Regions from separate parts of the Cytobacillus sp. FSL M8-0252 genome, predicted to be linked through region 2. Evidence: riboswitches for the same ligand, from Rfam matches in the RefSeq annotation. Region 2 holds a riboswitch; each other region holds the start of a gene.

Region 1 (5,656 bases), 190 kb from region 2:
TCCTTTTACTTCATATGCAAGGGACTCTGGTGCGATAAAAAGTCCTGCTTGAAGTATTGTGCCGATACCGAATAAGATCCAGGTCATTCGCTTTATCTGATCAGAATCAAAGTACATAATGGTGGCGATAACAATCATACCTACACTATAAAAGATTATTTGTTGTAGCACGAAGTTATCTGGATACTGCGCTGTTGTTTGCCCGCTATAAATAGCAGTGCAACTAATGATGCAGAACAAAAATAATATCAGGGCTAATGTCCAATCAAAGCGATCATTCTTATTTTGTATACGATCCATATATAAACACCTATCTTTATTTTATACATTCAGGTAATGCTACGAACAGAAAAAAACCATTAGGGATCTTCTGCAAAGGAATATGTTTAAACGTATATATAGACGTACCGAATTGAGAAAGAGTTTCCTTATTTACAATATAAAATAAAAAAGTAATGTTAAGTTAAGTAGGAAATAAACATTGTGGCAATACCAAAATACGTAACAAGTGAGAAAATGTCATTTAATGTTGTAATAAGAGGCCCGGAAGCTATGGCTGGGTCTATCCCGAATTTGTATAATAGTAAAGGAATAGTTGCTCCCGAAAGTGTCCCGATAATTAAAGTAAGAAGTAGGGAAACTCCGACAACTAAGCCTAAATAAATATTTCCTTGCCAAAAAAATGCAATCAGTGCGATTAAAATACCACAAGTGACACCAATAATCACGCCTACCCCTAATTCCCTAAGAATCAGTTTCGTAACCACTTTTTTATTTAGATCATTGGATACAAGCCCTCGGACAACTACAGCTAATGATTGCGTACCTGTGTTACCTGTCATACCAGAAATCATGGGCATGAAAAAGGCGAGGGCTACGACTTGCGATAAAGTAGCCTCATACCCGCTTATGATACTGCCTGAAATAATGCCGATGAATAATAAAAGGATGAGCCACGGTAACCTTCGATAAGCGGCGACGAAAGCTTTCGTATCAAAGTCAATTGCCTTACCGGAAGCGGATAGTTTTTCAATATCTTCATTCGCTTCTTGGACAACAACATCCATCAAGTCATCAACAGTGGCAATACCCATTAGCACATTTTCTTCATTCACAATTGGAATAGCAAGAAAATCATATTTTAAGACCATGTTTGCAACTTCTTCTTGGTCTGTCGTCACTGCAGCTGAGATGACCCGTTCATACATAATGTCTTGGATAACCTCGAGGGGCTCTGCGATTAGTAAGTCACGGTGAGAGACAACCCCAACTAATTTTCTGTCTTGATCTATCACGTATAAATAATTAATCGTTTCAGCATATTCTGCAAAGGATTTTAACTTCTCTACTGCTTCTCGGACTGTGTAATAATCACGAATCCATACAAAACGGTTAGTCATTAAGCGCCCGGCAGTTTCTGGTGGATAGGTCATCATATTCTGAATGATGCGAGATTCACTTTGTTTCATACCGGCAAGGAGACCTTCTATTTTCTCAGCTGACATATCATGAAGTAAAAGGGCGAGGTCGTCATTGTCCATTAGATCCAAGACTTTTCCTGTTTTCTCATTTTCTAATTTATTTAAAACCTCAAGCTGCATGTCTTTATTCAATTCCTCTAGCAACTGGGCAAGGCGGTCAGCAGTCATAAATAATAAGAAGCGCTTCTTATGCTTTTCAGGCAGATGATCATAAGCTTGAGCAATATCATACGGTTGCAGTTCATCTAAAATCCTGTTAAATTCTTTTTGTTTATTATCTTTTAATGCTTTGATGATCAATAAAGCGATTTGGTTTTCTGTCATCGTCTGAATCATAAAGCTCAAGTCCTTTCAACCGAGGATATACCTTAAATTGTAAACGGAGATTATATGCTTATCTTACCATTCTTTTACTGGGAAAATCATGATTTCTTAAAGTAATGTATGATTTAAAAGTTAAGATTGTATGCTAATCCATTAGTTATTTTCATAGTATGTGTTAGAAGTGGATTGTTATCATTGGTTTGATATAAAAAGGTTTTTTAGGGTATGAACAAAACTCAGGAATTGAAATAGTTATTTTGTAATGTTTTTTTAATAATCGTATTTCCTTATCTTTGCTAAAATGAAATGGATGAAATGACGCATTGTATCGGTTGTTTATGATTTACATGTAGTTAGTATAAATTATTGCAGTAAAACGAAATAGTTGTGTGGTATGAGGGTAATAACAAAGGTGGTACAATTTAATTTGCTCTTCGTCTTTCTATTTTCAGTTCGGAGGTTTCTAAATTGCGAAAGAAAAATCATAGTGTTCGAGATCTCATCTATATCTTATTAAACGAAAAGGACCAGTCCGTTATTTCTTATGGAATTGAATTTTCTGAGTTTATGCAATCATTACAGAACAGGACAGGGCATCTTCTATTAGTGAAGCATCAGTATGATAATGGGGAACTGAATGTACATACCATGTTTGATTGGGTGGCTCATGAAGACCTGCCAGCACTAATAAACGAAGATGTTTATAGTTATGGTGATTTTTGCTGGATAGATTTCGAGGAGGAAGAATCGTTAAATGAATTGCCTGCTCAAGCAATTGCTGAGCTCCTATATCTTAGTCATGTAAAGGAGCATTTAAAGAAACCTTTCTATAACCATTTAAGCAATCGTTATTGTTATTTAGCGCATGATGACGGTTGGTTAAATAAGGTCTATTACCGAGACTGGCAGGACTTTTACAAAATGCTTGGCGACGTTGCTGCTATGAAGATGGAGCATTTAAAAGTAGAAAAATCTTTATTAGGCCTAAAAAAGAAAAAAACATATCCGCAAGTTCCAGAAGGCGCGTTAAGGGCATTAAGAAATTTAATGAAGGAAGGCCTGGTAATTTCTTTTGAACAGAGTGAGCAGACACGTACAAAAATTAATATACCGCTCTGGACAGTTGGAGATTTCGCTAATATGGATGATATGTATGATGAGTTCGAAGCAATGAGGAAGGAAGCCACTCCAGACGCGAGATTGGTTTTTGATAAAAAACTGAAAGAATGGCAAGTAACTGATTCATAAAAATAATAATGCACCACAAAATATGATAAGGTATAATAAAATCGACAGAAAATTGTAGATTTAAGGAAATAGGTGTCAATTTTTGACTTAATAGGGGAAATTGGTGTAAAACCAATGCGGTCCCGCCACTGTAACTGGTTAATAAACAAAGAAAACTGCTATATATGTTGTATAGGAGGAGCCTTTGATTATAAACCATAAGCCAGGAAACCTGCCTATCTTCCATAAACACTGTAACCTACGAGGATAGGGGGTGTTTGGTAAGGCTTCTTTGTCGTGATTATTCCTTCCAAACATCTCCTACTAATGGGGATGTTTTATATTTTAAGGAGGGTCAATCATGAAGAAATGGTATTTATTTTTAGTCTCGATTCTACTATCAGCAGGTATTCTTGCTGGATGTGGGAATGACACAGCTGAACCGAAAAAAGATGGAGAAGAGAAGGTTGAAGAGAGTACTGAAACTAGCGCTTTTCCTGTAACATTAACGGATGCTGCGGATCAAGAAGTGGTGATTGAAGAGGAACCAGAAGCGATTGTTTCATTAATCCCGAGTAATACTGAAATCGCTTTCGAATTAGGGTTAGGTGAGAAGGTAGTCGGTGTATCTGATTTTGATAATTATCCAGAAGAAGTAGCTGATATTGAAAAAATCGGTGGACAAGAATTTAATGTAGAAGCAATTATTGCTTTAAATCCAGATGTTGTATTAGCACATAATTCAGGAGCGCATAATAGTACTGAAGGCTTAGATCAATTAAGAGATGCTGGTATTACTGTTCTTATTGTCAATGATGCACAGAATTTTGAAGAAGTATATGATTCCATAGAAATGATTGGTAAAGCAACAGGAGCAACAGAAGAAGCAAATCAAACAGTTGAGGAAATGAAAACCCGTTTGGCAGAAATTGAAGAAAAAGCAAAGTCTGTTGAAGAGAAAAAATCTGTCTTTGTAGAAATCTCTGCAGCTCCTTCTTTATATACTGCCGGTCAAAAAACATTTATTGATGATATGCTCAATTTGATCCAAGCGGAAAATGTAATTGAAGAAGAAGGTTGGCCACAAATTGACGAGGAAGCTGTCATCGAAAAAAATCCTGATGTGATTATTACTACATACGGGTATTATACGGAAAATGCGGTAGAAACCCTTTTAAGTCGAGAAGGTTGGCAAGATGTAACAGCCGTTAAAGAGAAGCAAGTCTATGATGTGCACTCTGATAAGGTAACTCGTACAGGTCCTAGACTTGTAGAAGGAGTAGAGGAGCTTGCAAAAGCGATTTACCCAGAAGTATTTAAATAATAGAGGTGTTGCTTATCTCTGTGCGTTCGTTTTCTTATGTGTAGCAATGATGATGGGGATTTCTATAGGGACTGTTTCAGTGCTACCGTTAGATATATTCAATATCATTGGAGCGGAAATCTTACGTTTACCGATAAGTAATGATGTTAATCCAATGCATAGTAATATTGTTATGAATATTCGCTTGCCTAGAGTCGTATTGGCGGGCTTCGTCGGGGCATCACTTGCAATAGCAGGTGCTGCCTTTCAAGGTTTATTAAGGAACCCTTTAGCAGACCCTTATACATTGGGGGTGTCTTCAGGAGCTTCTGTTGGTGCTGTATTAACGATCTTTCTCGGTTTATCCATTCCGTTTGTTGGCACCTTTACTTTACCGTTATTTAGTATTACAACAGCTTTTCTAACGATAATTGTTGTCCTTTTCTTTGCGCGACAAATTGATCGTGGCATGAGAGTAGAGACAATCATTTTAACCGGTATTATCTTCAGTTCTTTTCTAGGTGCATTTATTTCCTTAATGATTGCTTTAACCGGGGATGAACTGAGACAGATTATTGGGTGGTTGTTAGGAAGCGTATCGATGAGAGGTTGGGACTATGTTCAAATCATCCTTCCTTTCTTTATCATTGGTTCTGCGATGCTTATTGCCAATAGCAAGGAATTAAATGCGATGTCATTCGGCGAAGAAAGAGCTCGTCATATCGGGGTGAATGTACAGAAACGTAAGATGATGGTCTTAATTGCCGGATCGATTTTAACTGGTGCCGCTGTAGCAGTGTCAGGTACAATCGGATTTGTCGGCTTAGTCATTCCGCATCTGACCAGATTGCTATGGGGACCAGACCATAGACACTTGCTTCCTTTATCGATGATGACAGGTGCGGGGTTTTTAATACTTGCTGATTTATTTGCAAGAACAGTCATTTCACCTACTGAGTTACCTATTGGTGTCATTACTGCGTTAATTGGTGCACCAGTTTTTGCTATCATTCTAATTAAAAGAAGAGCGGAAGGCAGAGGATAATGTGATGATGTATAGCTTACGAAAAATTAACGGTGGTTATGGAGGCAAGCAGGTCATTCATGATGTTTCCTTTGAAGTAGAGAAAGGACAGTTATTCGGCATACTTGGACCGAATGGGAGCGGCAAGTCGACAGTTTTAAAGATGCTAAGTGGTCTTATACCGGTCACATCTGGTGAAGTTTATTTAAAAGATCAACCAGTACAAAATTATAACACGAAGGAAATAGCGAAAATCGTTGCTGTCCTACCTCAACATGCCGAACATAGTTTTTCTTA
Region 2 (5,656 bases):
CCCCTTCTTCTACAGCATGTATAAAAGGGGTTAAATCTTCTGCTTTGATAACAAAATCACTATCTAAGAACAAACAGATATCTCCTGTACTGTGAAGCGCACCAATCGCTCTTGGAATGTTATGTCCGAGTGCCTGGTCAAACGCAATCACTTTCACACCTGACTTTTCTACCTTTTCCTTTGTTCGTTCATCTGCTCCATTTAACACAACAATGATTTCATCAATGCCTGCCTTCTTTACCTCAGCAATCACTTCAGCAATCGTATCCGGCTCCTTCCCTACAGGAATAATCGCACTATACTTCGCTCGTTTCTCTTCCTTTACCGAAAAGGCTTGTACATATTCCTTAAAAGGTTGCCGATTTCGCCTGCCATCGTTTAAACCACCGCGATATCCTCTCTCTTCAATCAGTTGGGCCACTGCACGTAAATGGTCACCAATTATTAAACTTGTTGAAAATGAAAAAGAGGAGCCCGTAATCTTCTGTTGATGTTTCGGTCGAATCTTATTTGTAGCAATCACATCAATGGCTACTGGTGCACTCATCTTTAATTCTTTCATCACAGCTATACTATGAGCTAATGGCGGACAAGCTAAATTCTCCCAACCAATTGTATCAAGCGCTGATTTTTTCATCACATGAGGAACAGCGACTAAGGAATTAACGGATAACTCACCTTTACCTAAAAAATGATTAAGAGAGAACTTTGATACTGCTGTCGGATGTGGTCTAATGGGGCGCTTCATTGTCCAGCTTAAATCATTTAGGGCAATATCAGCCCCATCCCGAATGCCATCAAGCAGTGCTTGTAGCTCCTGAGCTCTAACGACAATATCACCATCAATAAAAAGAAGCGTATCCCCTTTTGCCTCCCTTGCACCAATTGCTCGTCCAATATCCACCCCTAGAGGTTCTTTATAAACAAGCTTTCTACATTCAAATGCTTCCGCTATTTTCTCCGATCCATCTGTTGAACCATTCAAAACAGCGATGATTTCATATGGCTCAATCTTCACTAACTCTTCTAAAACGGCTGACAACGTAGATTCTTCATTCTGAATGGGAATAATAACAGATAGATTCATAACACTTCACTTCTCTCCTTCAGCAAAATTAATAGTCTCCTTTGTGCTAACTATAGCCTTTTCCATCACAAACCCGAGAAAAACACTAAGTAATATCAATATATACAGCTTGGCTCATTTTGTTCTCGGACAAGTATACAATCTATGAAAGATGGTGCGATAGACAGGGTAGATTGGTTTAATTATGGGGGCATTGATCCGATTCGGCACTAAAAAATATATTATTACTATTCGTTAGGAGATGTTAAAGTAGATATATATGTATTTAAGGGGGAGTACAAATTGGAATTCGAGTTGAATTTTATTTGGATTGCCGTCGGTTTAGCATTACTTGGCTATTTCATAGGCAATGGGTTGAAGCAATTTAGTAGTAAAAATGAAGGTAATATGAATCATTTACTTGTGGAGCAAAGCCACCTTCATCTTTACTTTTATTTAAGTGAAGCTGACATGAAGGATCTATTACAGAAGCATCCTCACGCACCAAAAGTCATTCTTAATGGCAAGCATTATTACCATCTACATAAATTTCGCAAGTGGCTTGAATCTGATGATATATATCACTCATGAAGAATTTATTTTGACAGCTTCCATTTATTATGCTAATCTATATGTAAAATTCAAAATATTATAAATATGTAATTCTCTTATTCAGAGAGGTGGAGGGACTGGCCCGATGAAACCCAGCAACCTTTAACAATTATTTGTTAAAAAGGTGCTAATTCCTGCAAAGTGTAATAGCTTTGGCAAATAAGAGAGGATAAAGACCTCTCTATTTTTAATTAGAGAGGTCTTTTGTATTTTCAAAACTTAATAACAAAGGCAACAGATGCATGATTGCTTAAAAGGGAAGCCCGGTGGAATGCCGGCACGGTCCCGCCACTGTGAAGGAGAGCGACTTATCATTGACCACTATTTCATAATAGAAATGGGAAGGGATAACGAGCGATAATCCGAAGTCAGGAGACCTGTCTGTTGTTTGCACTTAGACTCTACGGATGCATAGAGAGGAGTGATGAATACGTGTTGAGCAAATCAAATGGTCTCAACTCTAGTTAATATTGCGTATGAATCTCTCATTTAATAATAAATAGAGAGATTTTTTGTTGAGAAAATACAATCTAAAGGAGTGTTTAAATTGACTGAAGTAAAAAGTTCAAATGTAGGTTATCCAAGAATTGGCGAGAAGCGGGAGTGGAAGAAAGCTCTAGAACAATTTTGGAGTGGTAAGTTGAATAAAGAGACTTTTCTGCAACAAATGGAAGTCATTCGTTTATCCTCTCTCGAGAAGCAAAAACAACTTGGCGTTGATCTCATCCCGGTTGGCGATTTCACACTGTATGATCATGTCCTTGATACAGCTGTGATGTTTGGACTTGTTCCTGAGCGTTTTACATACAGAGGTGGGAAAGTTGATATCGAAACGTATTTTGATATTGCCAGAGGGAACAAAGATGCCGTGGCAGCTGAAATGACCAAATGGTTTAACACAAACTATCACTACATCGTGCCAGAACTCAACAACCTCACGCCAACACTTGCTGAAAACCGGCCACTTGCCTTTTATAAAGAAGGAAAAGAGAAGCTTGAAATCGACGGGAAACCGGTTATCTTGGGCCCGATTACGTTTGTGAAATTATCAAAAGGCTATAAAGAAAGTGAATTCAAATCAATCGTCAATCAATTCGTTCCTCTTTATGCACAAATTTTAAAAGAATTACAGCAAGAAGGTGCCTTGTGGGTACAAATCGATGAACCTATTTTAGCAACTACCCTCACAGAAGAAGACATCTCACTCTATCAAGCAGTTTACCAAACATTACACGAGGCAGCACCACAGATAAATATCATTTTACAAACGTATTTTGAAAGCATCACTTATTATGAAGCTGTTACCTCTTTACCTGTGCAAGCGATCGGCCTTGATTTCGTCCATGATGCAGGTCAAAACCTCGCTTCCTTACAAAAATTCGGCTTCCCAAGTGATAAAGTATTAGCTGCAGGTGTCATCGATGGCCGTAATATATGGGGCGCCAAACTTGATAATAAGCTCTCTCTTATAGAAGAAATTACAGAAATAGTTCCGAAAGATCGCTTAATCATCCAGCCTTCATCCAGCTTATTGCATGTACCCGTTTCAGTCAAAATTGAAGAAACACTTGATCATACATTAAAGACCGCACTCGCCTTTGCTGATGAAAAATTACAAGAAATCGTAGTGCTAACGAAAGGAATAAGAGAAGGAAGAGAGGAAATCCAAGATGAGATAAACGAGAGACGAACTGCTATCGAGGCACTAAATCAATCTTCTATTAGAAACAATCAACAAGTACAAACAGCCATTCAAAACTTACCATCATCACTAGCAGAGCGCGAAGCACCTTATTCTGTTCGTCAAGCAACACAAAAAACATCCTTCCAACTACCACTCCTACCTACAACAACGATTGGAAGCTTCCCACAAACACAGGAAGTGAGAAGAAATCGTTTAAAATGGCGTAAAGGAGAGTTAACTGCTACTGACTATCAAACATATATCAAAACGGAAATTAAAAAGTGGATTGATATTCAAGAAGAGCTAGGCCTTGATGTGTTTGTTCATGGCGAATTCGAGCGCACAGATATGGTCGAATACTTCGGTGAAAAATTAGCCGGATTCCAATTCACAAAATTCGGTTGGGTGCAGTCTTATGGCTCTCGTTGTGTCAAACCACCACTCATTTATGGAGATGTCTCATTTGAACAGCCAATGACAGTTACAGAAACAGTCTATGCCCAGTCCTTAACAGATCACCCGGTAAAAGGTATGCTCACTGGTCCGATTACGATTTTAAACTGGTCATTTGTCCGCGACGATATCCCTCGTTACGAAGTCGCAAACCAAATTGCCCTTGCCCTTCGAGAAGAAGTAGAAACACTAGAAGCAAATGGTATCCGGATGATTCAAGTAGACGAACCAGCCATTCGTGAAGGATTACCACTCAAACAAGAGAAGTGGGAAGATTATCTGAACGCTGCTGTTTATGCTTTTAGACTAGCCACCACTTCTGTCAGAAATGAAACACAAATTCATACGCATATGTGCTACTCTGATTTCGAAGACATTATCTCAAGCATTCAAGCACTCGACGCTGATGTCATCTCCATTGAAACATCAAGAAGCCACGGCGAACTCATTCACTCATTTGAAGAAAGCACCTACGAACAAGGTATCGGCTTAGGTGTATATGACATTCACAGCCCTCGGGTGCCACAACTCGACGAACTATCGAAAAACATCGATCGTGCCTTACAAGTACTAGACCCACAACTTTTCTGGATTAACCCTGACTGCGGCCTCAAAACAAGAGGCATTGACGAAACCGTCGCAGCCCTAACAGTCATGGTGCAAGCTGCCAAACTCTCGCGGGAAAAATTACTTGTAAAAAAAGGCGAATAAACAAACAGAAATCCGAACGATTATACATTCGTTCGGATTTCCTCGTTTAATAGTACAGTGTTTAGTTTCTTATCCATCTTCTTCTGATAAGAACCATGGTTAAATCTCTTTTCGTTAAATTCACCAATCACATTCCGTACCCGGACATTATGGATGATTAAGTTGCGATAAATCTCATTCTGCAAATAAGCATTAAACCAACTATAATCCTTTAACTTCCGCAGATTATTCGTCACATCTGCTTGCGTGACTTGTGTAATAAAAGGGGCGAAAGAAATAATACTTATCATATTTAGGAACAGCTTTTTCATAGTGGGTGCATCCTCTTTTGTGATAGGTATATGTTGCCTGTCTACTTGCTTTACGTTTAAATTGCACAATGGAGGCAATTTCTCCTTTCGAAAAAAATTATATAAAGCATTCGTTTTAACATCGTCATCTAAATAATATTTTGATACATTTTTGAGTTATAGCAATTAGTTCATACCATTCTCATCTTATTTAATGGATATCCCAACAAACTCATCCTCAAATAAATGTAATTATATTACATTTTTACCTATTTATAAAATAGTAAACAATAGTTGTTTTGTGTATTATTTTCTTATTTTTCAAACTAATAAACAGAATAGAAAAAAGAGTGAACCGCTCATTTGATTCAGTCTGGGATCATTCTTTAACATTCTCTTCGTCTGGGCTCTTCAAATCTTTATATAGTAGGTGCAATGCAATCTTATCACATTTCTTTTACATCATCGCTGCAAAATAATCAAAAAACAAAAAACAAACCACTATCAACACCATTACTATAAAACTTTAGCCAAAAAGGACTACTCTAGCAATAAACCAGTTATAATGCCCCTTCTACAAATTTCTATAAAAACTGCACTCTTATTTTTCAACTTCTAACAAATCCTGAAATGAAAAGGGAGAAATAATTAGAGTATCCCCCTTATTTTCTATAGACCATGACTCCTCTTCATATGTTATGTATAGTAAAGATCCGATTGAAACTTGCTGCCCAAGATGATAATCATATAATGCATTTAATTTCCCCTTTTTTTCTTGTAAAGCTTTGAAGAATACTGGTGAAAATTGCTCTATTTCTTCGTTTGCTAATTCTTCATTAC
Region 3 (5,656 bases), 2.1 Mb from region 2:
AGCATTTTTGTATATATTTAATAGTAATTCACTAACTGGCAATTGCAATTCGTGTTCCTTGGCTAAATCAAGCGCGAAACCAAGATCTTTATTTAATAGCTGCAAGGTAAAACCAGGACGATAATCTTCGTTCGCGATAAAACTTTTATAGTTTCTTTCATATATCCGACTTTGGCCGTAGCTCACATTCAACATCTCAAATAATTGTGCTAAATTAATGTTGCTTTTTTCTGCCAGATTTAAGGCTTCGCTTACACCAGCAGTATAAAAACCGATAAGTAAGTTATTGATTAATTTGACTGCAGTTCCGCTTTCAATTCGTTCATTCACATGAAAAATATTCTCTCCAAGAATATTTAACAATGGTTGGGATTGCTCGAAAGCTTGTTTAGGACCACCGACCATAATGGTTAAAGTACGATTTTCAGCACCGATTACACCCCCACTGACAGGAGCAGCAAGAAAATGAATGCTCTTCTTTTTTGCTTCTTCTGCTAATTTTTGATTCAAGCTAGGAGCAACCGTACTTGTATCAATCAGGACAATGCCTTCACGTGCTTTTGTAATCAATCCTTCCTCACCTAAATAGATTTCTTCCACCGCTTTCATTGAAGGTAAGCTTGTGAAAATAAAATTTACTTGCTTTATGATATTATTGATAGATAATCCAATCACACCTCCCGACCTTAGCAATGCCGCTTCAGCATCTTTGTTGAGGTCGACGCCGTACACTTCATTGCCTTCTGATAATAAGCTTTGCGCCATCGGTAAACCCATATTCCCTAATCCAATAAAACCGATTTTCTCACCCATCATTTAAGCTCCCTTCATTTCAGTAATTTTGGTTGATCAATAAGTATTTGTGCTAATTGCCTTTTTTTCAATAACAGATTGCTGTAGAGTGGGATTTGGTAATTTTCAATGTTTGCGAATGCAACGAATCGTTCTTTTTCATCAAGTATCGCTGCTGAAATCAGGCTAATCGTTTGTTGTTTCAAATATTGAAAGCATTGTTCGCATATAATATCAGTCGCTAAATCTTTCCACTTTTGATTTTGTTTTCGATGTTGCAGTTTTGATGTCCGCATATAAGTCGATTCCATTGTGTATAGTTCTGTGATGATATTAGCTAAAAGACGTGCATACTGCTGTTCCCTATTTATATCAATCTTTGCATTTGAAACCGCTTCCAAAGACAGCGATAACAGTTCTTTTCCAAACTCAATAAATTGGCTGTTTCTATCTTGGTGTAATGGTGTAGGGGTATTGATTGTGATATCTTTAGATGAGTGTTTGTGAAGTAAGTTTTTTGCTATGGTTAAGCGATTGATTTCGTTTGTTCCTTCAAAGATACGACTGATTCGAGCATCCCTATATAGTCGCTCAACATCGTAATCTCTCATATAACCGTATCCACCGTGAATTTGAACGGCCTCATCTGTTACATGCCCAAGCATTTCAGAGCATCGTACTTTGTTTATGGCACATTCCATTGCGAATGCTTTTAAAGAGGTGATTCCTTCATCTGTTGGAGCTTGATCAATCATATCTGCTGTGCGATAAGCGGCACTTTCACTTGCATAAATAGATGTCACCATTTCAGCTAATTTTTCTTGTATCAACGTAAATTTAACCAGCGCTCTATCAAATTGTTGTCTCTCTTTCGCATAGCTAAGAGAAAAGTTGAAGGCTTGTTTAGCTGTGCCAATATTCGAGAAAGCTAGCTTCAATCTAGCAAGATTTAATATATTCATGGCAACTTGATGACCTTTTCCTTTTTCTCCTAGTATATTAGCGGATGGCACAACGACATCTTCCAATATAAGAGTAGCTGTTGATGATCCATGAATACCCATCTTTTCTTCTTCTGCACCAATAGATACGCCTGCTATGTCTTTTTCAACAATAAAAGCAGTCATCCCGTCATTTGTTTGGCAAAACACAACAAACACATTTGCTATGTGAGCATTGGTAATCCATTGTTTTTCCCCATTTATTATCCAACTATCACTCTTGCTGTTGTAAATAGCTCTTGTTTTCGGTGAAAGTGCGTCCGATCCAGCTCCTGCTTCCGTTAAGGCATAAGCACCAATCCAATCCCCGGAGATGAGTTGTGGTAAATACTTTTGTTTTTGTGCTTCTGAACCAAAATAAACATACGGTAATGTGCCAACACCTACATGAATATTATACGAAACACTAAAAGCCCCACCGTATCCTATCTTTTCAGCTATAAGCCCGGATAATTTTTTACCAAGTGCAAACCCGCCATAATCCTCAGGTACATCAATAGCTAGTAGACCTAGTTCCCCTGATTTTTGAAACAGATTCTTAGCCACTTCATAGTTCTTTTTTTCTAATGAATCTATTTGGGGCAACACTTCATTCTTAATAAATAATTCTGCCGTTTGTGCAATGAGTTGTTCCTCTTCAAGAAAATCTTCAGGAGAAAAAATATCTCCCTTTTCTTCTAGCGTTTTTTTTAGCTTCGCCATCGTGCACTCCCTTTACATCTTTCTATCTCCTTTGATTGAGCGCTTGCTCAAATCAGTAGCAAGAAGCAAACCACCTTCAAACAAAAAACAACTCCTGTTAAAAGAAGTTGTCAAGTAACGAGTGGACAAACAAATAAACATGTGTTGAGTAATATACATGTTCTTCTATCCGCACTTAACACCCCCTATCCGCGTAGGTAATGATGTTGGCTAAAACAGGCAGGTCTCCTGGCTTATGGTCGTGGCGGATTTGTTCCTTCCCTATTCAATAATGAATAAGTGGTTATGTACAATCCGCTCGCAAATACAGTTGCGGGACAGCACCGGAGTCTAACCGGTTTCCCTTTTAAGCTTGATGAACAAGCACCTGTTTATTTAGCTTATTTAGTTTTCACACTAACAATATATCAATTTTTCGGAAAATTTACAATTTATTTTTTAGAATATGTATTCTCAGCTTAAAATGATGAAAAAGTTAGGCTCTTTATCATTTTTCTTCCAACCACAATATAAGCTAGAGTCATTGATTAAATCCACTCCTACAATCCGAGTAGAAGAAAGCCTAATTCTTCATTTTGACCGATCGTTTGATGTAACATGAAAGGTTTATATAAATTTACCACCAAAAAGAGAAACACGCCTCCTAGATTGCAGTGGCGTGTTTTTCAAGTTTACTTAAATAAGTTAAGAAGTTTCTCGAAGAATCCTACTTTATCTTTTGTTTCTTTTACATCTTCTTTGTTATCTTTTATTTTAATCTTATCTGTTTGGATGACAAATTGGACTAGTTCCAACTTTTCATTATTTTTATCTGATACAAAAGAAATTGGCTCATAATCAGATTTATCATATTGCGATATCATTTCATCCACTTCTTTTGTCACCTCATCAGGAATGTCTTTAGTTGCATCATGTAATTGTCCAGTTCCATTATGAAGCGAGCCAGCTCCTCTCGTTAGTTGCTCAGCTCCAGATAGAGAACCGCTAATTCCTTCATGGATGTCACTATATGATGTACTTAATTCAGAAACACCGCCTGTATAAGCAAGTAACCCTTGGTGGAATTGATTATAGTTAGATACCATTTCTTCAACACCAGATGTCAATTGTTTTAACCCTTCATCAATGTCAATTTGAAGAATAGATTCGTCTATATTAGATGATATTGCACGAAGGTTACCTGCTGCTTCTCTCATTGATTGACTAAAGGTTGATAGCGGTTCAACCATGTCTGTAAGGTTATCTTTGGCTAGTAGTAGAACTTCTTGAGCAGCTTTTGTCCCTCTATAGGTTTCTACCAATTGATCAATTACCTCTTTATCCGCATTACTTTCATATAATTTATTTATCTCTTTATCTGAAATTTGGTTATCTGGTATCTGCTCCAGAGCACGATTGATTTGTGTTTTTACCTCATTATAATTAACAACTACTTGGTCTACATCATTTGCTGCTTGTTCTAGATTATCCGCTACCTCAGGCAGATCGATTGTTACATTCTCGAGTTCCCCAATACCACTTACGCCACTGGCTTGTTTCATCTCATCTTTAATCAAAGATAAAGTATTATTTATTTGTGCTGATCCTTCTGTTAATTGGTTACCAGACTGACTTAATTCATTTAGTCCTTTTTTATATTGTGCAGACCCACCCTCTAAAGACCGTAAGCCTGATGATAGTTCATTCATTCCTATTGCTAAGTCTCCGACACCATGATGAATGTCACCAATTGCCTCAGTTAATGAGTGAAACTCACTCGTCAATTCTTCAGTATCTGGGCTTTCAATGGCAAGTGAAGCAGGTAAAGCAGATATTTGCACACCTTCTGTTTCAAAATGATTTGTTTCTGCCTCAATCGTAAATACTTCTTCCTGCTCCGGCATAACGGTAAAAGTGAGCTGCTTATCTTTGCCGGATTGTGCAACAGTGGCATTCTCGGCTTTTATCTCCTTGAATTTTTCAGTGTTCAGCGGTACGCTAATTTGCAGCATATAATTTTCAGAGAATGAAGAACGCTTACCTTCATTCGCTTCTACAGCAATTTCCATTTTTATATCGCCCGATTTACCAGCTAAATTTTCTGGTTCAACCTTTTTATTATTAAGGTAATAATTAATTGTAAAACGCCAAGGTAACTCAAAGTTATTTGGTAAGTTTCCTTGATAATAGTAATTTTCTTCTTTTGCTTGTAATGTGATTTGATCATTTTCTTTGCTAATTTTTGATGTGTCAGTTAGATTTTTAACCTTTTGGTAATTCCCAAAATCTTCTATCACACCAGGTTCTATCAGTTCAAACGAATTGACAACATATAATTCGGTTAGGTTACCGTCTGCTAGCAAGTTAGCATAAATCACTTCATTTTTGTTTGCTACTTTCCCTTTACTCATTCCGCCTTTAACTGTTTGTGATTCAGCATGTATATTCATCACAGGAAAGAAAAATAGGGAAGCAGTGATAAGCATCCATTTAATGATCTTCATGTTTTTCCTCCTTGTTACTAAAGTCCATTTGTAGAGATGTTTTTTGAATCAATTTATCACATAGTAATAATAACGCAGGTAGAAAAAGGATAACGAGTAAAAACGCGAGCAATGCTCCTCTACCTAATAATAATCCAATAGAACCGACGATTGGATTTGAAGAAGTTAGCCATAATATAAATCCGACACTAGATAAAATGGAGGCAGACACGATAATGGAAAATAATTTCTCATCAATTGTTTTTCTCATCGCTTGTTTTGGAGAAAGTTTTCCACGATTATGCTTATAAGTCTCTGTTAATAAAATGGCATAATCGACCGTTGCTGCAAGCTGTACAGTGCTAACGATGAGATAACCAATAAATACTAATGACGTATCGGTAAAATAGGGTATGGCGAGATTAATCCAAACAGAAGATTGTATTGTTAATAATAAGATAATCGGTAATGATAATGATTTGAATGTGACAAGTAACACGAATCCAACCGCGATAACGGTTAAAGTATTTACTAAAGAATTATCTTCTGTAACCGTTGATTTCATATCATAAAGTGCAACACTTTCGCCTAAAGTTAACGCTTGATTACCAAAATACTTAGTACCTATTTCCCTTATCTCTTCTACTAATTGAAAAGGAATATCTCCTTCTGTTCCTGCATCAGTATTAATGATGATTC
Region 4 (5,656 bases), 820 kb from region 2:
CGAACACTAACAATTCGACGGTCATTATGTGCTCTACTTTTAGTTACAAAACCAAGTACCTTTAATTTATCACTCATATTCGTTGCAGCTGCTGGGGACATATAGAAATCTGTAGAGATATCCGTGATTTTCATTTCACCACGCTTTTTCAACTTCATCATAAGCCAAATAAGGTTATCATTGAGCGTTTCTTGTTTATGCAATAACACATTAATAAAGTATTTATTACTGGCCATTTCCCCAATTAGGTGCTGTATAATTATTTCATTCCTTGCGTTCATTTTTTCATTTCTCCTAATCTTTTATGAAGTAAAATAATTAAGGAAGGTTGACGCTCGGCTGTATAACCGAACGCCTATACAATTATTCTTCTGTCAATATAGTTTTTGCTAATGTATCATCTAATTCTTCAAAATCATCATAGCTGATTGTTTGATATAGTTCTTTTCTTGTTTGCATATTAGCAAGCGCATCTTTTTGTGACCCTGTTTCTTTAATGATCTTAAAAACGTTTTCATATGCCTTCGCTGCCACTCTTAATGAAGTAACAGGGTAGATAACCATTTGAAAGCCCATTTGTGAAAATTCATCCGCTGAGTAGTACGGTGTCTGACCAAATTCAGTCATATTTGCTAGTAAAGGAATTGAAATCGCTTGTGAAAATAGACTAAACTCTTCTTCCGTTTTTAATGCTTCTGGGAAAATAGCGTCCGCTCCAGCTTCTGCATATGCTTTCGCTCGTTCAATCGCTTCATCAAGTCCTTCCACCGCTCGTGCGTCTGTTCTTGCTATTATCATAAGATGAGGGGCAACTTCTTTAATTACTCTAATTTTTTGTATCATTTCTTCTGATGTTACAAGCTGTTTTCCATTTAAATGGCCACATTTTTTCGGTAACTTTTGATCCTCTATCTGCACAGCAGCCACTCCAGCTTCTTGCATTTCTACAGCTGTTCTTGCCGCATTTAATATCCCACCGAACCCTGTATCAATATCAACAAGTAATGGCAAATTAGTTGCTCGAATAATTTCTTTCGCCCTTTCTGCCATCTCAGTAGATGTAACCATACCTAAGTCTGGCAGTCCTTTACTTGCCGTATATGCAGCGCCTGATAAGTACAGAGCATGAAAGCCTGCTTGTTTTGCCATTAAGCCTGCCATTGCATCATGCGCCCCAGGTATTTGCAATATATTCTTATCTAGCATTTTTGAACGAAATTGCTCAGCTAAATCTTGTTGAGTCACAGGTTTATGAACAATCCATGCCATCTTGCATCCCCTCCTAGATTAAGAATAAATTCATAAATTCATTTACTGCCATCTCTTTTAACGTTTCTTGATCGGAAATAGCTCCAGCAATGCTTTTTTGTGCCTTGTTTGAAAAATGAGTTTTAATATTATACTCGAATTTCTGCAATACTTTTGGAATCGCTTCGTCACGGCGGAATCGATGACCTAATGGATATTCACATTCAATCTTCTCAGAAGAAGTTCCATCCTTATAATGGATTTGAACTGCATTAGCGATTGAGCGCTTGTTCGGATCTAAATAATCCTTCGAGTATTGCAGATCTTCCACTACCTCCATCTTCTCTCGTAAGGTGTCTACTCGGGGGTCGCTAGCTACATCATCCTCATAATCCTCAGCGCGAATATTTCCTTTTAATAAACCAATAGCTGTAATGTACTGAATACAGTGATCGCGGTCAGCTGGATTATGTAATGGACCTGTTTTATCGATAATCCTAATCGCTGATTCATGTGTGGTAATCGTAATTCGATCGATATCGTTTAAATCACCCACATCGCCATTTTGATGAAGTGAAACGGCACATTCCGCTGCAGTTTGCGCGTGAAATTCTGCCGGATAAGAAACTTTGAATAACACATTTTCCATTACATAAGCACTTAACTCTCTTTGTAGGGTAAGTTTTTGCCCTTTAAACAGAACGTCTTCAAATCCCCAGTTAGGTGCAGATAAGACACTGTTATAGCCCATTTCACCTTTCACAGCCATCATAGCTAACTGAACACCCCTACTTGTCGCATCTCCAGCAGCCCATGATTTTCTTGAACCCGTATTTGGCGCATGACGATATGTCCTTAATGCAGAATTATCCACCCATGCAAGTGATAATGCATGAATCACCTCTTCTTTTGTTGCACCAAGCATCTTTGCCGTAACAGCAGTTGTTGCCACTTTAACAAACAGTACATGATCTAAACCCACGCGATTTAAACTATTATCTAGCGCTAATATTCCTTGAATTTCATGAGCCTTGATCATCATTTCCAGGACTTCAATCATTTTAACTGGCTCTTTACCAACTGAAAGACGTTGCCTACTTAAATAATCTGCAACTGCCAAAATACCACCAAGGTTGTCAGAAGGATGCCCCCATTCAGCAGCTAACCATGTATCATTGTAATCCAGCCAGCGAATCATACAGCCAATATTAAATGCACCTCTAATGGGGTCTAATTCAAATGATGTACCAGGGACTCTTGTTCCATTAGGTACAACCGTTCCTGGCACAACAGGACCAAGTAGTTTTGTACATTCAGGATAATCAAGCGCTAATATTCCACAACCAATTGTATCGAGCAAGATATAATGTGCCGTGCGATAAGCCTCTTCACTTGTTATTTCATAATCCAATACATAATCAGCAATTTCCGTTAAAATAACATCGGTTTCAACCTTTTCATTCGTTTTCAGCATTTACTCGTACTCCTCCTCAATTTGGTAAAGTATGACGTGCACCTGAATAAATGACCCGCGGTCTAAATAAGCGGTTGTTTTCATGCTGTTCAATGACATGGGCACATAAACCAACCGTTCTTGCACTAAAGAAAATCGGTGTGTAAAGTGGGATAGGAATTCCTAACATGCCATAAACCGGTGCGGCATAATAATCTAAATTAGGGTATAGCCCTTTCTCAACTTCCATGATTCTTTCTCCTGCTTCACATTTTCGAAGCAACGAATCATCTCCATTTTGTATGGATAACTCCTGTAGAGCTTCCTTCATTATTAATGCTCTTGGGTCCATTTTTTTCATATAAACTCTATGACCAAAGCCCATAATCTTTTCTTTTTTAAATAGTTTTTTATAGAAGAGACCTTCCACGCCAGCGACACTTTCCGCTTCATTCAACATGTACATAACCGCTTCATTTGCACCGCCATGCAAGCTACCTTTTAAACTTGCAACTGCGCCCGTTAACGCTCCAAATAGATCGGATTGCGTGGAAGCAATTACTCTTGCTGCAAATGTTGAGTTTGGCATTTCATGTTCACTATATAAAAGTAATGATTGGTCAAATACTCTTTCTTCTAAATCGGAAGGTACTCTACCAGTTAACATATAGAAAAAGTTGGCACTATATGATAGGGATTTATCCGGTTCAATTCTCTCCAGACCTTGTAATATACGATAACTGTTAGCTACAATTGTCGGAACTCCGCCAAGTAGACGATAAGCTCTTTCTTTATTTGCTTGCTTCGACCTATCATCTAAGGTCGAATCATATCCAGCCAAGCTTGAGATGCCAGTGCGGAGCCCATCCATTGGATGTGTTCCTTTTGGTAAATGAGTAAAAACCTCCATTACGGCCGTTGGTATTTCATAATAGGACTTTAACGTATTAGCTAATGAATTTTTTTCCTCGTCTGTTGGTAATTGATCTTCTAGAAGTAAATGGATAATATCTAAATAGCTTTTCGTTTTTGAAAGTTGAATTAAGTCATAACCTTTTATGACAATCTCTCCATGAACAGTATCTAAAAATGAGATGCTGGTCTCAGAAGCTATGATTCCCTCTAACCCTGGTATATACTTCTCCTCCATGCTCACAATCATTTTCCTCCCATCCAATTACATCGTGCCTGACAATGCTGTAAGCCCTTTCAGCATTCCTTAAATATATTTGGATCTTCTCTTCTTCTACAGAGAGTGTTCGGATGTCTTCTTTATACTGATCTAATACTTTTCTTAAACTATAACTCTCAGCAGAATAGCTGTTCATCATGATCGTTGATTTCATTATGTTCACATAATAAGGAACGGTTCCAAACAAAGCTTTTTCCTCCGTTCTTGCTCACCTTTTTACCATATCAATCCATTAAAAAAACAACTTCTAGAAAGAAGTTGTTAAGTTCAAACGAATACTAAAATAAACATGCGACCTTGGCATGTATTCATTACCCGTACTTAACACCTCCTATATCCACGTAGGAATTGATGTTTACACTAAACAGGCAGGTCTCCTGGCTTATGGTCAACATGATACGAAACCTTCCCATCTCCATTTTTAGGAAACAGTGGTATCTTTCATATCACTCGCAAATACAGTTGCGGGACAGCGACGGAATCCAACCGTACTTCCCTTTTAAGTAAATAGACAAGCTAGCATTCTATTTACACCTATTTTTGAAAATATTCAATTGTTCTATTTAAATATATCAATATTTTAGAAAATTGACAATTATTTTCTTAATTGTACTACTTTTCACTTTTAACTAACACTTGTTATTATAACAATTTAAATGTCGCCTACAAACATCTCTTAAAAGAAATACAATTTTAACATAACATTTACCATTTTACAGAAAAAAATCTATCGCCCATAGACAGACAAGACGGCTTTTTGTTATAGTATATTAGTTACCATTGATAACTATTTTAAATGAGGTGAATATTATTATTGCTAGCCAAAGGTTCTTTCATCACTTTATGATGCTTTATCGCCCTTTTGAGAATAGACTAAACAGCTTATTAACGAAACATCAATTACAACGGGCACAGTGGACAATTCTTTATTATCTCTACCATTTTGGTCCAACAACTTTAGTAGAGATTGCTGCATATCAAGGTGTCGAAAAGCCAACAGTTACGAGGACCATAAATCAGCTTGAGGAATATGGATATGTAGAAAAAATCCCAAGCATGGATAAACGTGAAAAGAAAATGAAAATAACGAACGAAGGTGAACGCATATACAAAAAAATCCGCATTCCGATTGATCAGTTCGAAATGGAAATATTAGAGGGAATCACACCTGAGGAACAAGAAGAATGTATTCGTATTTTTGATAGTATTAAAAGCAATTTGTAAGGAGGAAGAAAAGAATATGAGTTCAACAAAAGAAAAATTATGGACCAAGGACTTTATCACCGTTTCTTCCGTAAACTTTTTTCTAACATTAGTGTTTTATTTATTAATGGTTACGATTGCGGTGTATGCCGTTGAAGCACATCATGCGACCGCCAGCCAAGCTGGCTTAGTTACTGGCATATTTATTATAGGAACATTGGTAGGAAGATTGTTTATCGGTAAATATATTGATCGTATTGGACGGAAGAAGACTTTAATCATTGGCTTACTATTATTTAGTTTATCAACAAGTCTTTATTTTATTGAAATTGATGTCAATTTCTTACTTATTACCCGCTTTATCCACGGTTTAACATTAGGGATGGCAAGTACAGCAAGTGGTACAATTGTCGCTTCAGTTATACCGCAAACAAGGAAAGGTGAAGGAATCGGCTATTTTAGTATGAGTAATACTTTAGCGACAGCAATAGGACCTTTTATCGGTATGTTAATGAGTCAATACACAACTTTTCATACGATTTTCATTTTTTGTTTGATTC

What was found. Region 2 has a riboswitch for cobalamin ahead of metE (5-methyltetrahydropteroyltriglutamate--homocysteine S-methyltransferase). Riboswitches for the same ligand answer to the same signal wherever they lie in the genome.
Region 1: it holds a riboswitch for cobalamin, as region 2 does, so the genes downstream of both, MKX83_RS02565 (ABC transporter substrate-binding protein) here and metE (5-methyltetrahydropteroyltriglutamate--homocysteine S-methyltransferase) in region 2, are expected to answer to the same signal.
Region 3: it holds a riboswitch for cobalamin, as region 2 does, so the genes downstream of both, MKX83_RS12365 (acyl-CoA dehydrogenase family protein) here and metE (5-methyltetrahydropteroyltriglutamate--homocysteine S-methyltransferase) in region 2, are expected to answer to the same signal.
Region 4: it holds a riboswitch for cobalamin, as region 2 does, so the genes downstream of both, MKX83_RS05900 (hypothetical protein) here and metE (5-methyltetrahydropteroyltriglutamate--homocysteine S-methyltransferase) in region 2, are expected to answer to the same signal.

Annotation. Positions count from the first base shown of each region.
Region 1 covers NZ_JBBOWZ010000001.1:490,465-496,120, forward strand. The annotation lists gene MKX83_RS02550 (FtsW/RodA/SpoVE family cell cycle protein) at 1-300, opposite strand, end outside; gene mgtE (magnesium transporter) at 459-1,817, opposite strand; gene MKX83_RS02560 (hypothetical protein) at 2,274-3,053, shown strand; cobalamin riboswitch at 3,107-3,286, shown strand; gene MKX83_RS02565 (ABC transporter substrate-binding protein) at 3,394-4,356, shown strand; gene MKX83_RS02570 (FecCD family ABC transporter permease) at 4,322-5,380, shown strand; gene MKX83_RS02575 (heme ABC transporter ATP-binding protein) at 5,388-5,656, shown strand, end outside.
Region 2 covers NZ_JBBOWZ010000001.1:303,338-308,993, reverse strand. The annotation lists partial or broken gene MKX83_RS01585 (glycosyltransferase family 2 protein) at 1-1,087, opposite strand, end outside; gene MKX83_RS01580 (DNA-binding protein) at 1,370-1,657, shown strand; SAM riboswitch class I at 1,732-1,844, shown strand; cobalamin riboswitch at 1,898-2,077, shown strand; gene metE (5-methyltetrahydropteroyltriglutamate--homocysteine S-methyltransferase) at 2,226-4,526, shown strand; gene MKX83_RS01570 (hypothetical protein) at 4,547-4,837, opposite strand; gene MKX83_RS01565 (hypothetical protein) at 5,418-5,656, opposite strand, start outside.
Region 3 covers NZ_JBBOWZ010000001.1:2,428,948-2,434,603, forward strand. The annotation lists gene MKX83_RS12360 (NAD(P)-dependent oxidoreductase) at 1-813, opposite strand, end outside; gene MKX83_RS12365 (acyl-CoA dehydrogenase family protein) at 828-2,495, opposite strand; cobalamin riboswitch at 2,697-2,881, opposite strand; gene MKX83_RS12370 (YhgE/Pip domain-containing protein) at 3,167-4,978, opposite strand; gene MKX83_RS12375 (efflux RND transporter permease subunit) at 4,965-5,656, opposite strand, start outside.
Region 4 covers NZ_JBBOWZ010000001.1:1,127,869-1,133,524, reverse strand. The annotation lists gene MKX83_RS05920 (MarR family transcriptional regulator) at 1-281, opposite strand, end outside; gene prpB (methylisocitrate lyase) at 364-1,269, opposite strand; gene MKX83_RS05910 (bifunctional 2-methylcitrate dehydratase/aconitate hydratase) at 1,283-2,722, opposite strand; gene mmgD (citrate synthase) at 2,739-3,860, opposite strand; gene MKX83_RS05900 (hypothetical protein) at 3,805-4,080, opposite strand; cobalamin riboswitch at 4,244-4,446, opposite strand; gene MKX83_RS05895 (MarR family winged helix-turn-helix transcriptional regulator) at 4,674-5,117, shown strand; gene MKX83_RS05890 (MFS transporter) at 5,134-5,656, shown strand, end outside.